3 regions of the Clostridium estertheticum genome follow, and region 1 is predicted to be linked to each of the others. Evidence: riboswitches for the same ligand, from Rfam matches in the RefSeq annotation. Region 1 holds a riboswitch; each other region holds the start of a gene.
The links. Region 1 has a riboswitch for thiamine pyrophosphate ahead of thiW (energy coupling factor transporter S component ThiW). Riboswitches for the same ligand answer to the same signal wherever they lie in the genome.

Region 1 (6,418 bases):
CCAATCTTTTTTTCACCAAGTTTTGGCACTATGTTTAGAAATGAAACTCCTGCCGAGTACACATCTAAAAATGTAGTAGTTACTGTGGATAACACTACTATTCCAAGAGCCGCTATTCCTAAATTAGCTGCAAGCATCATAACCGAAGGATCTGAATTATTTGAAACAATAGCAGCCCCAAGACCTATAATAAACATCCATGAACTTCCAATAAAATAACCTATAAAACTTCCATAGGCCCCTCCCTTTTCACTCCTTGCAAATCTAGTATAATCTGCAATTAAAGGTAGCCATGAAAGAGGCATAACTATACTAAGTTCTAATGCTCCTCCAAATGAAATTCCACCGGTCGCTGCTTTTGTTAGAAGTGTTTTATCTTTAAATATTATTGATCCAAGCACCAATGTAAGTATAAAGAGTAATGATACCGCTGTAATATTCAATTTTTTCATGCCTGCATTTCCAAAATAGAGCCACAATATTGTTAATACACCTATAAGAATTATATATACTAAAACATTATTTACGTCCCATAGGCTTTGTGATATTAAGTTTACAGACCTCGCGGCTACCTTAATCATAATTGCAGTCCAACCTATTAGCTGAAGTATATTTAAAATTGAAAACAAATATGTACTATATACCCCAAAAGAAATATTAGTTGAAGTCATTGCTGGCACTTTTTCACGAGATCCAATGATTCCACCGAGTATTAATATTCCTGTTCCAATCAAGTGACCTAGAAGTATTACTATTATTCCAACTTTAAATCCTAAAGGTGCAATTAATCCACCTGTCATTATTTCAGCAATAGATACTGCAGCCCCAAACCACAAAAATACAAACGTCCAAAAGCCTAATTTTTCTTTATCCTTAATCATTTGCCATCCCCGCTTTTTTATATAATTCATAGAAATGGTTTGTTGGTCCAACTCCATGCCCAATATCCAAAGAGTGTTCTATAGCAGTTGTTATATATTGTTTTGATTTTTTTATTGATTCCTTCATACTAAAACCCAATGCCAAATTTGCAGCAATAGCAGATGACAAAGTGCATCCCGTGCCATGAGTATTTTTTGTATTTATCCTCTCAGACGTAAAACGCGTAATTTCCTCTCCATCATAAAATACATCTACCGCTTTACCCTTCATATGCCCACCTTTTAGAAGTATATTTTTGCATCCCATCTTATACATTTCCTTAGCTGCTTTTTCCATATCTTCTATAGTTTCTATATCTGGAAACTCTAAATTGACTTCACGAAGTATTTCTTCAGCTTCTGGTACATTAGGTGTAATAAGTGATGCGAGTGGTATAAGTTTTTTAATTAAAGCTGATTTTGACTCTGGCTTTAACAGTGAATAACCGCTTTTTGATATCATTACAGGATCAAGTACTATGTTTTTAGGTTTATATAATTCTAATTTTTCACTTATCGCATCAATTGTAGAAATTTTAGACACCATACCAATTTTAACTGCGTCTAAAATTATATCTGTAAAAATAGCATCAATTTGTGCCTTAATGATTTCTGCATCTAGATCCCGAACTTCAAAAACGCCCATAGTATTCTGCGCCGTTATGGCTGTAATGACACTCATTGCATATACGCCGTTTGCACTTAAACTTTTTATATCTGCCTGAACTCCTGCACCTCCACAGCTGTCAGAGCCTGCTATAGTTAAAACTTTTTTCATATTATTTTCCTCCTATTTTATCCTTTTTTAACTTCTTTACTTAAATTAACAAGTTTTTTTAAATCTAGGTACTCTAAGAATGAAAAATGCAATTAGGCTTCCTCCAATAGTACTTATTAAAAATGGTGCTACAAAGAATAATGCACCCACTTTTTTGCCCATTATAATATTTGCAATAGGAAATGCTAATATTCCCCCAATGATTCCTGTTCCAAATATCTCTCCGACTACTGCGAGTAGATTCATTTTAGTTTTTCTATATAATATTCCAGCTAAAAGTACTCCGATCATACTTCCAGGGAATGCTAAAAGTGAACCTGTTCCTAAAACATTTCTTAGTAAAGATATACAAAAGGCTATGGCTACGCCATATCCAGGGCCTAATAATACAGCTGATATAACATTAATCGTAGCCTGCACCGGAAAGCATTTTGCTACTCCTACCGGTATAAATATGATATTGCCAGCTATTACGCCAATAGCTATTAAAAGTGATGAAATAGTTAACTTTTTAGTCTTCATGCATTGCCACTTCCTTCTCTTATATAATTAAATAATCTCCCGGGTCGCTGCATAACTAAAAAAACACAAATCCAAAGGATTTGTGTTAAATTAACGTGATATATAATAATTCATATATAATACACCAATAAACAACTTCCTACGCTGGCATTATCCAGTTCAGGTCATAGGGTCAAAGAATTTCGATTCTTGTTCTCAGTTGGCATATCCAACTCCCCTGTGCTATTTTATTCTTTTTTATTTCATACATCTAATAATAACATAAGAAATTATTATTAACAATTAAATTTCTATTCAAGTCTTATCCCCGATCTCTTAACAGCTATATGCCATCCATGAAGTAATTCTTTCCTATGTTCCTCTGTCATACTAGGTTTGAAACTTCTTGAAATCGCCCAATGCTTTGCAACTTCTTCCTTGCTTTTCCAATATCCTACTGCAAGCCCAGCAAGATAAGCTGCACCAAGTGCTGTAGTTTCAGTAACTTCTGGTCTATCCACTTGAACGTTTAAAATATCTGATTGAAACTGCATCAAGAAATTATTATTACAAGCTCCTCCATCAACTTTAAGTTCAGTGAGTCTAATTCCAGAATCTTGTTGCATAGCTTTTAAAACATCATGGGTTTGGTATGCAAGTGCTTCAAGAGTTGCTCTTATTAAATGCGCCTTTTTTGATCCCCTTGTAAGTCCTACAATTGTTCCTCTTGCATAAGGATCCCAGTATGGTGCACCAAGGCCTACAAAAGCTGGGACTACATATACTCCATTTGTATCCTCTACAGACATTGCATATTCTTCGCAATCAGAAGCATTATCAATCATTTGAAGTTCATCTCTTAACCATTGTATAGCTGCTCCTGCTATAAATACACTGCCTTCAAGTGCATACTCTACTTTTCCATCTATTCCCCAAGCAATAGTTGTAAGTAGTCCCTGCTTAGATTCAATTGCTTTATCTCCAGTATTCATAAGCATAAAGCATCCAGTTCCATATGTATTTTTTGCTGTTCCTGAATTATAACAAGTTTGTCCAAACAGTGCTGCTTGTTGGTCGCCAGCAGCTCCAGCTATAGGAATTTCACCACCAAACAACGAACTATCCGTATGTCCATAAACATAACTAGATGGTTTAACCTCTGGAAGCATTGATTTTGGTATGTTTAATGTTTCGAGTAATTCGTCATCCCACTTTAATTCATGAATGTTAAATAGCATTGTTCTTGATGCATTAGAATAATCTGTTACATATGTTTTTCCTCCGGTTAAATTCCAAATTAACCATGTATCTATGTTACCAAATAATAAATTACCAGCTTCGGCTTTTGCTCTAGCACCTTCCACATTGTCTAATATCCATTTAATTTTTGTTCCAGAAAAATATGCATCCAAAATTAATCCAGTTTTAGCTCTAACTACTTTATCAAAGCCCTTTTCCGTTAATTCATCACAATACTGCGCTGTCCTTCTACATTGCCATACAATCGCATTATATACTGGAACTCCTGTCCTCTTATCCCAAACTACAGTAGTTTCTCTTTGATTTGTAATACCTATTGCTGCAATGTCTGCGGCACTCGCATTAACTTTAGCCATTGCCTCAGTTGCAACACTAATTTGAGTTGACCATATTTCCATTGGATCATGTTCTACCCAAGCTGCTTTTGGGAATATCTGAGTAAATTCCTTTTGAGCCGATGTTACAATAAGCCCCTTTTCATTGAATAGAATACATCTTGAACTTGTTGTTCCTTGATCAAGTGCCATTATATATTTAGCCATGTTAGCAAAACTCCTTTTTTATTAGTTTTATTGAATCGTTTACAAATTAATACACAAAAAAAGCGCCAAAATAAAGCATAATACCTTATAATAACGCGGCTCATTATCTCTGCCAAATATCATATATCATTAATTAAAGTATAACTTATTATTATAGCTTTTGCAATATTAGTTATAATTTTCACAATTTTTCTTTGTTTTTTTACCTTTTTTCGATATTTATAGCATTGCATAATACTAATGTACTAAATTTTATTAAACTAATGTGTTTTTTATTCATAATAAGAAAAAACATCCATGATTTTTGTAAATAATTTCTACTATATTTTATAAAAAAGTGGGTAATATATATAATGCACTGAATATGTACAGTGTAATTTTTATATTTGAAAGGAGATTTTTATGGATAAATATAGTTTAGAAGAGACTAAAAAATTAAATAAACAATCAGCTACAAACGGAGGTTCAAGTGCTGGTATGACTAACAGTACTAGTGATGCTAATTTACAAGAGACAATACAATTAAATAATCAATCAGCTTCAAATAAAGGCACTAGCGGTGCTTCAAGTTCTAGTATGTCAGGTATGTCTAACATGTCAGACGTATCTAATATGTCTAGTAGTACTAGTGATTCTGTTTTAGAAGAAACAAAAAAACTAAATGCTCAATCAGCTTCAAATAAAGGCACTAGCGGTGCTTCAAGCTCAAGTATGGCAGGTATGTCTAACATGTCAGACGCATCTAATATGTCTAGTAGTACTAGTGATTCTGTTTTAGAAGAAACAAAAAAATTAAACGCTCAATCAGCTTCGAATAAAGGAACTAGTAAATAATAAAGCGTTTTCTTTATTATTTATTGAAGTATGTTTAATATTCATCACTTTTAGGGGAGTCAAATTTATTTTGGCTTCCCTTACCTTTTTCAACAGGTTTTATTCTTCTATGTAAGTAATATTACCATCGAAGATGTAAGTCAAAGAAGTTTTTGAACCTTCTAATGCATACATCATTTTTTCAATAACAATTTGTTCTTCTTTATTAGTTGTTATTGAAAGTTTATCTCCTTCATTAACCTCAGATTTAAGTTCAAATTCATATATAAAATCATTAATTAATCTTATCCACTCGCCTGTGTCATTGGATCCTACATTTTCTTTTTTTCCAAATTCTTTCAGTGTTCTATCTAATTGTTTTTTTGAATATCTCAATATATTTGCCATTCTTTTACCTCCTCATATCAGTTCTCTTAAATTTTTTTTGTTTTTTCTAAATTTATCCACAATAATATAAAAGGATGAACCTTTTTTGGTTCACCCTTTTATATTTAAATAATTTCTATTTTATTATGCCTTAACTTCTGGTTCAGCAGCTGCTGCTTCAGGAGTTGCAACTACTTCTTCAACTACTTCTTCAACCTCTTCCTTCATTTGTGTTATAGATGCGTAAACTTCATCTTCTTTATCAGTAACTCTTATTTCTTTATTTAAATCAAAATTCTTTATTGTAATTGAATCTCCAAGTGCCATTTGTGATACATCAACACTTAGTGAATCTGGCATTATAGCCATCTTACCAAACACATCTATTTCTGATTTTTGAACTTGTAATTGAAGACGTTGTGAACTTAAATTCTCTTCACCCTTATAAGAAATAGGTAGTTGTAATTTAATTTCATGATCTTTAGATACAAGTTGAACGTCTATGTGTGTGATTTTAGCAGTTACTGGATGTCTTTGAATTTCTTTTATAAATCCAGTTTTTTCTTCTTCTCCGTATTTAACTACAACTTTTGCATTAGAACCATGTTTTACAAGAATTTTTCTTAATGGTACTAATTCAAATTTTACAGAAGTTGCATCTGTAGAACCATCTCCATACATTACTCCTGCTATAAAACCATCTTCATTAAATTTTTTATTGCTTGTAGTTCTTTCAAGTGCATTCAAAATAACCTGTTCCATAATAATTCGCTCCTCTTGGCTTATAAAGCCTTTCTGTTTATTATTTTATATACATATGTTACCAATAATAATTTCCAATAGTATTTGTGTTAAACTTTAAAATGACGTGATTTTTTTAATTAACAGTACCTAAAAATTTAATATATGTAATTGTAAACATTAAAAGACAACATAAATACTCTGCTGCCTTCGTAAATACATTTGTTGAATTTCTATATTGTACATATCATTTATACAAATAAATAAAAAAAACCAGCATCACTACCCAAAAGGTAACATTAGTAATTAAAACATAATTATATTATAGCACATTATATCATATATTAGCAACAGAAGTTGTCAGTCCCTCTAACATCTTTTTAAGTGTCATTATAAACTAATTTTCTTAATAAATCAATTTAAAATGGGTATAATTAAATAAGTTAACTTCCTAGCTTTAATTGTTAAAATACACA
Region 2 (6,418 bases), 370 kb from region 1:
TAAAGAGTGGAAAATAGATGTTAATAAAATTGCGGTGTGTGGCTTTTCCGCAGGTGGGCATTTAGCTTCAAGTCTTGGAGTTTATTGGGATGAGTCTTATTTAAAAGGGGTACCTGGAATTGAGGTAGGTAAAAATAATCCAAATGCTCAAATTTTATGTTATCCTGTAATAACATCAGGAGTATTTACTCATGAAAACTCACTTTGCAATTTGATAGGAGATAATGCCAGCGAGTCATTAAAGGAGAAGATGTCATTAGAACATAATGTTTCAGAGAAAACACCACCTACATTTTTATGGCATACATTTGAAGATGACTCAGTACCGGTTGAAAATACATTGTTATTTGCTAAGGCGTTAAGAAACAAAAAAATACCTTTTGAATTACACATATACCCAGAAGGACCACATGGGTTATCGCTTGCTAATGAAGAAACTAGGGAAGAAGGAAAAGGGGTTTATCCCAATGTTGCTACTTGGATGGAATTGTGTATTACGTGGTTAACTAATCTATTCTCAAAGAAATAGAATAAAATTTTATAAGAACATATTTTTAGCCTAACCACCCATTTTCAAAGCGTTCCACAAAACTAGTCATAGATTGTTCATAAAATTGACACTTAAATGCAATAATTATTTGTTACTATAATTAATAGATACAGAGGAACTAAATAATAAATCCTCGAAACAACATAATCAACATATCACTAAAGATTAATATCAAGTGAGTATCAAAAGCAATTAATTATATAGCCTTTAAGGGCGGAATGGAGACAAATTAATATGGAACATAACGTAAAAGATACATCAAAAAAATCTGCTTTTTCAATCCTTTTATTTATATCTGCCATAATTGTAGCAATCTTAGGAGTGGCACTATTAGTTGATAATATCTACTTGTATAACACTAGTTTTGCTCAAGCTGTAACTCAAGGTTATCCAGTTGCTACGGTAAGAAAGACATTAATGACATCACAATTGTTACCAGGAATATTCCAACCAATTGCCATGTATGGTGGAATTGCATTACTTCTAGTAGCAGTGGGTAAAATCAGTGATAAAGTTTCTAAATATTTAACAGTTTTAACTAAAAAAGAGATTTGCGATGATATTACTCATGAAAATTGTGAAGATCAAGATGTTGCTAATGTAGAAAATATAGAAACAACTAATCCAGAAGAAATATCGGATAAAACTCAAAAAAATATAGACTAAAAATAAGGAAGGTCTTGTCTTAGCAATTAGCTAGGGCGAGACCTTTTTTATGGTTAGTTTGAAAATTATAAATTATTTTATATCTATAACTGCGTTTTTATCTACGATATTCCACCAAGTCTTTCCTGGATTTAAAGGTAAAATATTCCCTTTTTCATCTGTTAGTAGTGTTTTTGAAGTTGTAGTTTTTTTAGTCCAAAACATTTTAACATATTTGCCATTACTTATAACATAACCATTTCCTGTGCCCACAAGTTTAATGTCTAAATGACTCCCATCTACTTGAGTTTTAATTGTAGTTATTTGGACAACTACATTTTTAACGCTTAAGGGAAGTTTATTTTCTTTATCAGTAGAAGATTTTCCATCCATGCTTTTTAGGTAAAGTCCATTTTTATAAGTGTATCTAGTATTGTAATATTTATTTAAAGTTAATAATATATCTGATGCTTTATTTAGTTTAGTATTATCCCAATAGCTTTTATCAAATTTTAATGTATCCCTAGGTGAGTACACAAATTTTTTAATTTTGATAAGCTCTCTTAATTTATCTGTGGAGGTATAAAGGTTATGAGGAGCTTTCCTTATCGAATCCCTCCAATAGGTAGAGGCATTCGTCATTTCGTTCATGCTCATTAATTTTTCTCCATTTATTTTAAGAAGAGCTTCTTCGCTTCCACCACAATGAGCAAAAGGCAAATTATATTCCTTTGAAATATCTAAGAAATAAGCCCGAGCGCTTCTAATTGGTCCAATCTTTTTTGGACTCTCCTTTTGAAACAATGTTATAAACCTAGGAATTCCACCCTCTGCCATGGTTTCATAAACTATGTCTGCATCATTTAATCCAGATTGAGGTCTTGCATCTAAAGAGTTTTCGATTATTGCAAGTGCAGCAATATTAGAGAAGACTTCCTTTGTTACCTCTTCACCAGTATAGGGTGAGATATATTTTTGAGAGGTTTTTACAGCGGGTTTTGGTTTGAGTTGTATTGTAGTATCAACTTTTTTGCCACACCCCTGGGATAAAAAAAACATTGAAACAAGTATACATAATACTAGTTTAGATTTATTTTTCAAAATAAATATAACCTCCCTTAGTTTTAAGTGTCATAATATCTGGTCATAATAAATCTTTCTACAAGTCATAGACAATTACCTTTATATTTAATAATTTTTTTTGCGAAATATCTATTATAATATAAAAACTTATACTATAATAGATATTAATAAAGAATAAGTATTAAAGACTATAAAAATAATATGTTGAGAGGTGATTTTTATGTATGATGTAACTATTATAGGAGCAGGAGTAGTTGGAGCAGCTATTGCAAGAGAACTTTCAAGGTATGATTTAAAAATATGTATTTTAGAAAAAGAAGATGATGTTGCAACCAAGGCGTCGAAAGCAAATAGTGGGATAGTTCATGGTGGATATGCAGCAAAGTATGGTACATTAAAAGGACAATTGTGTGGAAAAGGGAATAAAATGTATAAGGCACTTGATAAAGAATTAAATTTTGGATATCGGAAAACAGGAGCTTTGGTAATTGGATTTAATGAGAGTGATGAGAAAAGGATTACTGAGCTATACGAGAACGGTCTAAAACTTGGATGCGATGATTTGGAGATTATAAAAGGTGAGAAGTTAAAAGAGATAGAGCCATACTTAAATAGTGAAGTAAAGGTAGCACTTTATGCTAAAAGTGTAGGGGTTACATCACCTTATGAATTTACAATTGCATTAGTTGAAAATGCAATAACTAATGGTGTTGAACTTAAGCTAGAGAATGAAGTAATGAGTATAGAAAAATTGGAAGAAAAATTTATGGTTCATACTAATAAGGAAGATATCGAATCAAGGTACATTATAAATGCTGCCGGACTTCATAGTGATAAAATATCTAATATGGTAGGAATCGATGATTTTAAAATAGTACCAAAGAGAGGTCAATATATTTTAATGGGAAAAGATCAAGGTCATCTTGTAAATACTGTTATTTTTCAAGTTCCTACAGATAAGGGGAAAGGAATACTTGTAACTACAACATATCATGGTAATTTTATGATTGGGCCTAATGCAGAGGAAGTTGATAATACAGAAGATGTATCAACTAATGAGAATAGTTTAAAGGATGTAATTACTGCTGCTAGAATGTCCATACCTGATTTTAATATTCAAAAGGCATTAACTACTTTTTCAGGTATAAGAGCCACTAGTAGTACAGGGGATTTTATCATTGAGGAAAGCAGAGTTAAAAGATTCGTAAATGTTGCTGGGATAGATTCACCAGGACTTACATCATCACCTGCAATTGCGAAGATGGTTGTAGATATAATTAAGAATTTAGAGGGAAATCTTAAACTGAAAAATAGTTTTAATCCAAATAGAAATGGAATAGTAATAAAGAAAGATAAGAATTTTGATGGAAAAGTTGATGATGAAAATAAAGAAAAGAATATAATATGCAGATGTGAGCAGGTTACAGAGTCAGAAATTATTGACGCTATTCACAGAAATATACCAATTAATTCTACAGACGCTATAAAAAGACGTACAAGAGCAGGAATGGGAACTTGCCAAGGTAATTTTTGTCAAAGAAGAGTTAAGGCTATAATAGCAAGAGAACTTAATATTTCAGAGGATAAAGTTACTGTAAGGGGAAATAGTAATTCTAAATCACCAGTTAAAGCGGAAATAAATTTAATTAGGAAAGCTAAATATTAAGATAATAAATCTAAGTTAGAATGAAAAAAAGAGCAAAGATCATTTTATGAACCTTGCTCTAATGTTTGAGTAAAAAATTAACTTAAGCTAGGTTTGTTTACAACTAGTTTTGATAAACGTTTTATAGGTAAAATAGCAATAATTATACAGGTGATTATTGCTTCGAGACCCATGTATGAGCCGTTATATAAAAGGGAATATAAATAAACTGAAGTTCCCTTTGGAGCAGAGGTAGCGAAAAATACCACGCCGGATATAAAATGGCATGCAAATCTTGCTAGCATTGCACAGATTACTCCGATAAGTATTCCTGTAATTTTAAAGGATCTAAAGTATCCTGCTATTCCAATTGCCATAAAAGGAAGAGGATAATCAAATAATACTTGGACTGGGTGGACTGCAAAAGGAGATAATATGAAATTTATTATTCCAAATAAAAAGCCTGTTAGAAAACCAACTTCAGGGCCATAAAACAATGCTATTAGTACTATTGGGACCATACTTCCAGCAGTTACGCTACCACCTTGTGGTAATTTCATAATAGTAATAAATTGTAATGAAGTAGCTAATGCGATAGATACACCAACTAAAGTTATCATTTGCGTAGTAAACTTAATCTTTCTAACTTTTAAGATAACATAAATTAATATTAAAACTCCGAGTAGTGCAAAAAGAGCAATGGGGCTTTTGGTAATTTCAGTGATTCTTTCATTTAAAGACATTTATATAACCTCCATGTATTGTGCCTTAGAGGTATTATGGTGAAAACAAAAAAACTATATTCACAAAAGGAATATAGTTAATGTATTTATACATCATTACCGCTTTCCTCCGCTGGTATTATCCAGATCAGGTATAAGGGTCAATGAATTGAATATTCATATCTCAGCCATAAGGCACCCCTAGCACATATTTTATTATTATTTAATTATATAACAGTATATTACAATTTACAAGTAATTTTATGTATTTAGTATATGGGACGCCTATGTAAGTAAACAAAAGGTAAGTTTGCAATTTAAAACACAGAGTGTTATTGTATAAGTGTTCTAGGTAAATTCTAAAATTAGGATAGGTTTTGTTAAAAATTAAACAATAAATTATAATTACAAAAATATCGTTCTGAAGGTATGAGGGTTCGTCCCGAATGAGAAGGCGAGAGAATAGTTGTAATATTGTTAAGGAGCATACTTTTAATGGTGTGTCTTTAATTATAAGAAACTATCCCTATGCCTTTAGAGGTATAGGGATAGTTTAATTTATTAAGGAGATTTAATTAATGGAAACAAGAATTGCATTAATTGGAATTATAGTTGAAAACACAGATGTAGCTCCAAAGATTAACTCTATACTTCACGAATATGGTGAGTATATTGTAGGGAGAATGGGCTTGCCATATCATAAACGTGATATCTCAGTAATAAGTGTCGTTATTGACGCACCAAATGATGTTATCAGTGCTCTATCAGGTAAGCTAGGAATGATACCCGGTGTGAACACTAAAACAATTTATTCCAAAGTTACACCGCAAGCAAGTAAATAATAAATTATTTTAAATAAAAAGGAGATTATGTTATGTATGATTCTATGTCAAAAAATGCAACAGAGTTTATTGATGATGATGAAATTTTATCTACCGTTGCATATGCTAAGGAAAATAAGAGTAATCGTGAATTAATTGATAGTCTAATAAAACGTGCAAGTGAAGGCAAGGGGTTAACACATAGGGAAGCTGCTGTTCTACTTGAATGTGATTTGAAAGATGAAGAAGAAAAAATGTTCAAACTTGCAAAGGAACTTAAGCAAAAACTTTATGGTAATCGTATTGTTATATTTGCGCCTTTATATCTTTCAAATCATTGTATAAACGGATGTGTATATTGTCCTTATCATTCTAAAAACAAAACAATACATCGTAAAAAACTTTCGCAAGAAGAAATAGTTAAAGAGGTTGTTGCGCTTCAGGATATGGGACACAAGAGATTGGCTTTGGAAGCAGGAGAAGATCCTATTAATAACCCAATTGAATATATTTTGGAGGGTATAAAGACAATCTATAGTATTAAACATAAAAATGGAGATATTAGACGTGTAAATGTCAATATTGCGGCTACTACTGTAGAGGAATATAAGATGCTCAAAGAAGCTGGAATTGGAACTTACATACTTTTCCAGGAAACTTATAATAAGAAAAGTTATGAAGAGCTTCACCCAACGGGACCAAAACATAACTATGCATATCATACTGAGGCAATGGACCGTGCGATGGAAGGCGGTATTGATGACGTTGGAATTGGCGTCTTGTTCGGCTTAAATATGTATCGTTATGACTTTGTAGGTTTACTTATGCATGCAGAGCATTTAGAAGCAGCTAAGGGTGTAGGCCCACATACTATAAGTGTTCCAAGAATTTGTCCTGCTGATGATATTGATCCGAATGCATTTTCAAATTCAATATCAGATGAGATGTTTGA
Region 3 (6,418 bases), 2.2 Mb from region 1:
ATAGGCAGATTAAAAACACTGTTCCTACTAAAATGGATAAAAGGGTAGCTGCTAAGCTATGGAAGTTGTCTAGAGATTATGGATTAGAAACTCCAAAAGGTGTTTTAATAGATGTTAAAATAAGTATAACCTATTTGGCAGATATGTTAGGTAGCTCTCGGGAAACTATTTCAAGGGCCGTAAAAGAGCTAGAAAACATGGGGATGGTTAAGATAGAACATAGAAAATTCATAGTTGATAGAGAAAAGTTAAGTGGTTATTTTAAAAGTGTGTGATGAAGATCACATATTTTTTTGAGTATGCAGAAAAGATTTCTGCATACTCTTTATTCTATTTAAAATAAGGTCATAAAAATTTATGAATCATCTCTTAATATATTAAGATCTTTACCTTGCATTATCTTGTTCATAGTTCTTGCAGAACACATTTTACCACACATTGTGCAACTATCAGCATTTTCTGGCATTGATTCTTTCCTATATCTTATGGCTTTTTCTGGATCTATTGCAAGTTCAAACATTCTCTTCCAATTAAGAGCTTGTCTAGCTGTACTCATTTCATTGTCCCAGTCGCGGCTACCTGGAATTTTTTTGCCTATATCACCAGCATGAGCTGCAATTTTACATGCAATAATTCCTTCACGTACATCATCAACATTCGGAAGTCTTAAATGTTCTGCTGGAGTTACATAACAAAGAAAATCAGCTCCTGCGCTTGCAGCTAAAGCACCTCCTATGGCACTTGTAATATGGTCATATCCTGGAGCAATGTCTGTAACTAGGGGTCCTAAAATATAAAAAGGTGCACCATGGCATAATTTCTTAGCAAGCAATACATTTGCCTCTATTTCATTTATTGCCATATGTCCTGGTCCTTCTATGATAACTTGTACATTCTTTTCCCAAGCTCTCAGGGTTAATTCACCAAGTACCATTAATTCATGAATTTGACAAGCATCGGTTGCATCATTAATGCAACCGGGTCTACATGCATCACCAAGGCTTAAAGTTAAATCATATTTTTGACATATTTCTAGTATTTCATCAAAATGTTCATAAAAAGGATTTTCTTTATGGTTTAATTCCATCCAAGCATATAGGAGCGATCCTCCTCGAGACACAATATGAGTTATTCTCTTGTTTCTTTTAAATACATTTGCAGTAGCTGTGTTTAAACCAGCGTGTATTGTTACAAAGTCAACTCCATCTTTTGCATGTTTTTCTACAACATCTATTAATTCTTTTGAAGTAATATCCTGTAATTCTTTATCGTAAAAACCTAAGGCATCATAAATTGGAACAGTACCTATCATAGCAGTTGAATCTGAAATAAGCCTTTTTCTAAATTCTTCAGTTTTACCAAATGAGCTTAAATCCATAACAGCTTCAGCTTTCATATCTATTGATAACTGTACCTTTTTCATTTCTTCATCAATATCACAGCAATCTTTTGAGATACCTAGGTTTACATTGATTTTTGTTTTTAAACCCTCCCCAACTCCCTCAGGGCTTAATATTTTATGATTTCTATTAGCAGGAATTGCGACTACGCCTCTTGATATTTTTTCTCTTAAAACCTCTTCTGGCATATTTTCTTTCCTTGCAACTATCTTCATCTCTTCAGTTATAATACCTTTTTTTGCAGCATCCATTTGAGTTGTATACATCATTTTATAGTCTCCCTTACAGTTATATTATTTTTGAAATAAAAAAAAGCAAGCTCATAAAGAGCTTGCAACAAAAAACATTGTAATAAACTCCCTACGTTGGAATTACCCAAATCAGGTTATGAGGGTCAGCGATAATATCTCTTTCTCAGCTCTTGGTGCGAGCTCCCCTTGTTTAATTTATTTAGTTATTATTTGCCTTAAGTATATTAGTAAAATAACACTTTGTAAAGTCTTTTTTATTTTTCATTCAACTTAAATATTGTATGGATACACTATTCAAACTGTATAAACATATGATATACTTCGTCTAATAAATATTTTAAGGGGAGGTTTATTATGGAAAGATATGAAATAAACAAGAACTTGGCTCAGATGTTAAAGGGTGGAGTAATCATGGATGTAGTGAATGTTGAGCAGGCAATAATAGCAGAGAATGCAGGGGCCTGCGCGGTAATGGCATTAGAAAGAGTGCCCTCAGATATTAGAAAAGAAGGTGGAGTAGCTAGAATGTCTGACCCTAAAATGATTAAAGAAATAAAGGCTGCGGTAACTATTCCAGTAATGGCTAAGGGTAGAATAGGCCATTTTGTTGAAGCGCAAATTCTTCAAGAAATAGGGGTGGATTTTATAGATGAGAGCGAAGTTTTGACTCCAGCAGATGAGCAGTATCATATAAATAAGTGGGATTTTAAAGTTCCTTATGTTTGCGGAGCAAGAAATTTAGGTGAGGCACTAAGAAGAATCGGAGAAGGTGCTGCAATGATAAGAACAAAAGGTGAAGCAGGCACAGGCAATGTGGTAGAAGCTGTTAGGCACATGAGATGTATAATGGATGAAATTCGCAAAGTTAAAAATGCTCCCAAAGAAGAACTAATGACAATTGCTAAAGAGTTTGGGGCACCTATTAATTTAATAGAATATGTATGGAAAAATGGTAAACTTCCAGTAGTAAATTTTGCAGCAGGCGGAATAGCAACCCCGGCTGATGCAGCACTTATGATGCAACTTGGATCAGAAGGAGTTTTTGTAGGTTCAGGAATTTTTAAAGCAGAAAATCCGGAAGCTAGGGCAAAAGCAATAGTACTTGCAACTACATATTACAATGATCCAAAAGTTGTTGCAAAAGTTTCAGAAAATCTTGGGGAAGCAATGAGTGGCATAGAGATAAGTGAAATTAAAGAGAAGTTTGCCAAGAGAGGTTGGTAAAGTTGAAAATAGGTGTTTTATCACTTCAAGGAGATGTTATCGAGCATATAAATCATATTACAAAACTTGGTCATGTTGGGATAGAGGTTAAAAAACTTGAAGATATGGAAGGGATAAATGGAATAATACTTCCTGGTGGTGAGAGTACAACAATAGGTAAACTTTTAAGGGAGACAAAAATGCTTATACCTCTAAGGAATAAAATACTTTCAGGATTACCGGTATGGGGAACTTGCGCTGGTATGATTTTACTTGCTAAAGCTATTGAGGGCGAAATAGATGGACATCTTAAAGTTATGGATATTAAAGTAAAAAGAAATGCCTATGGAAGCCAAATTAATAGTTTTAAAAGAGAGGTTATAATTAGTGAGATTTCAGGTGAACCCTTGCCGCTAGTTTTTATACGTGGGCCAGTAATTACAGAAGTGACAAGTAATGTTAAAATAATATGCAAAGTTTTCGATAAAATTGTAGCAGTGAAACAAAATAATATGTTTGTTACAGCTTTCCATCCGGAACTTACAAATAACTTAGAAATTCATAAATATTTCATAAATATGTGCAAATAGAACAATATATAATTATTATTAAAATTAAGCATAAGGCAAAAAAATGTAACTTAAAAATATTCCCATACATATTTATTTTCAAGCTTGTTTGAAAATGGTTATGTATGGGAATATTTTTTTATGATATAGTAATGTGCTATTATAGCAGCCTAGAGGCATGATATTTTAGGTTATTTAAATTTAAATCCTTGTTTGTCTAAAAAATCTTTCATATGAGGCCTTTGAGGTTTGCTCATTAAACCAGACACTTGATTTGTCCATGTATCGAATCTTTTACCTTTAGTTCTTTTCTCATAATAATCAGTAATATGTGTATCATATTTTTTTATTAACGATGCATCACCATTTATGTTATATACATCTGTTTTAAATATTACATCCTGAGGTAACCTCTCTTTTTTATCCGGATTAACACACGGATAACCAATACACATTCCAAATACAGGGTATACACCAGATGGAATGTTTAAGATCTTGCATATTTCTCCTGGATTATTTCGAATTCCACCTATATAAACTCCACCTAGGCCTAGGGATTCGGCAGCTATTAAAGCATTTTGAGCAGCAAGAGATGCATCCACGGTTGCTAAAATAAAAGTTTCAGTATTTACCTCAGCCATAGTTCTATCATTAATTTCACATGAATTCTTACTACGGCTTAAATCCGCACAGAAAATTAAAAATAAAGGGCACTTCTCCACATAACTTTGATCCCCTGCAAGATGGGCTATGTTTTTCCTATTATCCATATTAACTACATTTATAATTGTGTAGGCTTGAATAAAACTAGAAGTTGAGGCACATTGAGCACATTCAATAATGGTTTTTACCTTCTCTTTCTCGATAGGTTGATCTTTATATTTTCTTATAGATTTGTGATTTTTTAATAAATTTATTGTTTCATTCATATTTTTAACCACCTTTTATTTTAATCATACCAATAATATACCATAAAAAAATTAAAGTAATAACGAGAGTAGAGAAATAAATTTACACTTACAAAATTTAGTAGTATATTATATGTAAGAAACCTTATAAAATTACTGGAGTGTGAAGGTTATGTATAAGCTTTTAATTGCTGACGATGAACCAAGGATTAGGAAGGGGTTAAGAAATGCCTTAAATTGGAATGAGTTCAATATTGAAGTGGTTGGTGAGGCTGAAGATGGTGAAATAGCATTAAATCAAACAGAAAAATTAAAACCTGATATAATCTTTTTAGACATATGTATGCCATTTTTAAATGGTTTGGAGCTTATTAGAAAATTGAATGAAAAAGACCAAAATTGTATTATAATAATAATAACAGGATATGATGAGTTTGAGTATATGCATGAGGCACTGAAGCTTAAAACATTTGATTATCTTTTAAAACCAGTTCCAAAAGAAGTGCTTATAGATACAGTAAATAAAGCAATACAAGAAATAAGAAAGAATGAAGAGAAAAAAGTATATTTAGATTGGGCGGACAGACGATTAGACGAAAATTTTGATATGTTAAAACAAGCTTTTTTAAATAATTGGTTAAATGGAAGTTATGAATACGCGGAAATATTAAATGAGTTAAAATTTTTTAAATATAATTTCGATGCTGACATAGAAGTTGTAGTAATTAAAGTAATAGAAAGGTTAAACCATGAGGTATATTCAAAAAACTGGGATAGAGAACTATTAAATTTTGCGTTAATTAATGTTACACTTGAGTTAATGAGCAAAGTTAAGCCAGAAATAACATATACTGATGAAGATAATAACATTGTTATAATTAGTAATGTTATGAATGCTTACGATTGGTTAAACATAGCAAATGAAATTGAAAATAAAATATATTATTATTTACACTTTACTGTAATTATAGAACACAAAAGGAGCCTAAGTGGTATCTCGGGAGTAAAAAACACGTATAATGAAATTATTGCTAGTATAGATAAAATAGCTGCTTATAAACCTATAGTTCTTTTAGCTACTAGATATATAGATACCAATTACAATGTAAACGATTTAAATTTAGGCGATGTAGCAGATAAATTTAATTTAAGTTCTTCTTACTTAAGCAAATTATTAAAAAAAGAAGCGGGACTTTCTTTTATTGATTATCTTACAAAGTATAGAATTAATAAATCTATTTGTATGATGGATGATCCTAAATATAAGATTTATGAAATTGCGCAGGCTGTAGGATATAGTAACCAACATTACTTTTGCAAGGCATTTAAGAAGGTTATGGGGTTTGCCCCAACAGAATATAGGGGGAGGAGTATGTGATTGGTTAAATACATTAGAGCAAAAGGTATATATTTATTTGTGTTAGTCCTTATTATTGCTAGTTCAGCAATTATTATTAAATCAATTTGCATAAAAAAATCTGGAGGCGTAGAATTTGTTATTGGAATGTCTCAAGCAAATTTGACAGAACCTTGGAGAATTTCTATGAATGATGAAATAATAGAGGCGTCAAAAAAATATAAAAATATAAAAATTGTGTATAAAGATGCTGGAGGAGATACAGATAAACAAAAAAAAGATATAAATGAACTTGTAGATGATGGGGTGGACTTATTAATTGTATCTATAAATGATTCAAATAAATTGACACCATTAGTGAGACAAGTATATAAATCAATGCCAGTAATAGTTCTTGATAGAGCTGTTGAAGGCTATGATTACTCATTATATATTGGACCAGACAATGAAAAAATAGGTACTAAAGCAGGAAATTTTGTTATAAATTTAATTGGACAAGGTAAAGGTAAAGTTATCGAGGTTCAGGGTTTATCAGATTCTTCACCTGTTATATCGAGGAGTAATGGCTTTAGATCGGTTCTCAAAGATCATAAAAATATTGAAATATCTAACACCATAGTTTGTAATTGGCAAAGAGATGAAGCAGAAGATAAAGTTACGCAGGCTTTACAAGGAGATAAAGACGTAAATGTTATTTTTGCACATAATGACTATATGGCATTAGGGGCTT

Region 2: another riboswitch for thiamine pyrophosphate. It lies ahead of thiT (energy-coupled thiamine transporter ThiT); the one in region 1 lies ahead of thiW (energy coupling factor transporter S component ThiW).
Region 3: another riboswitch for thiamine pyrophosphate. It lies ahead of thiC (phosphomethylpyrimidine synthase ThiC); the one in region 1 lies ahead of thiW (energy coupling factor transporter S component ThiW).

Annotation. Positions count from the first base shown of each region.
Region 1 covers NZ_CP015756.1:1,428,334-1,434,751, reverse strand. Annotated here, with positions in the region: gene cytX (putative hydroxymethylpyrimidine transporter CytX) at 1-881, opposite strand, end outside; gene thiD (bifunctional hydroxymethylpyrimidine kinase/phosphomethylpyrimidine kinase) at 874-1,698, opposite strand; gene thiW (energy coupling factor transporter S component ThiW) at 1,744-2,220, opposite strand; TPP riboswitch at 2,339-2,449, opposite strand; gene glpK (glycerol kinase GlpK) at 2,511-4,001, opposite strand; gene A7L45_RS06670 (hypothetical protein) at 4,404-4,835, shown strand; gene A7L45_RS06665 (hypothetical protein) at 4,935-5,222, opposite strand; gene A7L45_RS06660 (50S ribosomal protein L25) at 5,346-5,963, opposite strand.
Region 2 covers NZ_CP015756.1:1,057,040-1,063,457, forward strand. Annotated here, with positions in the region: gene A7L45_RS05030 (alpha/beta hydrolase) at 1-529, shown strand, start outside; gene A7L45_RS05035 (hypothetical protein) at 785-1,216, shown strand; gene A7L45_RS05040 (DUF3048 domain-containing protein) at 1,289-2,296, opposite strand; gene A7L45_RS05045 (NAD(P)/FAD-dependent oxidoreductase) at 2,499-3,944, shown strand; gene thiT (energy-coupled thiamine transporter ThiT) at 4,022-4,666, opposite strand; TPP riboswitch at 4,754-4,858, opposite strand; gene A7L45_RS05055 (TM1266 family iron-only hydrogenase system putative regulator) at 5,224-5,487, shown strand; gene hydG ([FeFe] hydrogenase H-cluster radical SAM maturase HydG) at 5,520-6,418, shown strand, end outside.
Region 3 covers NZ_CP015756.1:3,593,106-3,599,523, reverse strand. Annotated here, with positions in the region: gene A7L45_RS16955 (Crp/Fnr family transcriptional regulator) at 1-275, shown strand, start outside; gene thiC (phosphomethylpyrimidine synthase ThiC) at 356-1,669, opposite strand; TPP riboswitch at 1,742-1,848, opposite strand; gene pdxS (pyridoxal 5'-phosphate synthase lyase subunit PdxS) at 2,006-2,875, shown strand; gene pdxT (pyridoxal 5'-phosphate synthase glutaminase subunit PdxT) at 2,878-3,444, shown strand; gene nfsA (oxygen-insensitive NADPH nitroreductase) at 3,615-4,352, opposite strand; gene A7L45_RS16930 (response regulator transcription factor) at 4,504-5,709, shown strand; gene A7L45_RS16925 (substrate-binding domain-containing protein) at 5,710-6,418, shown strand, end outside.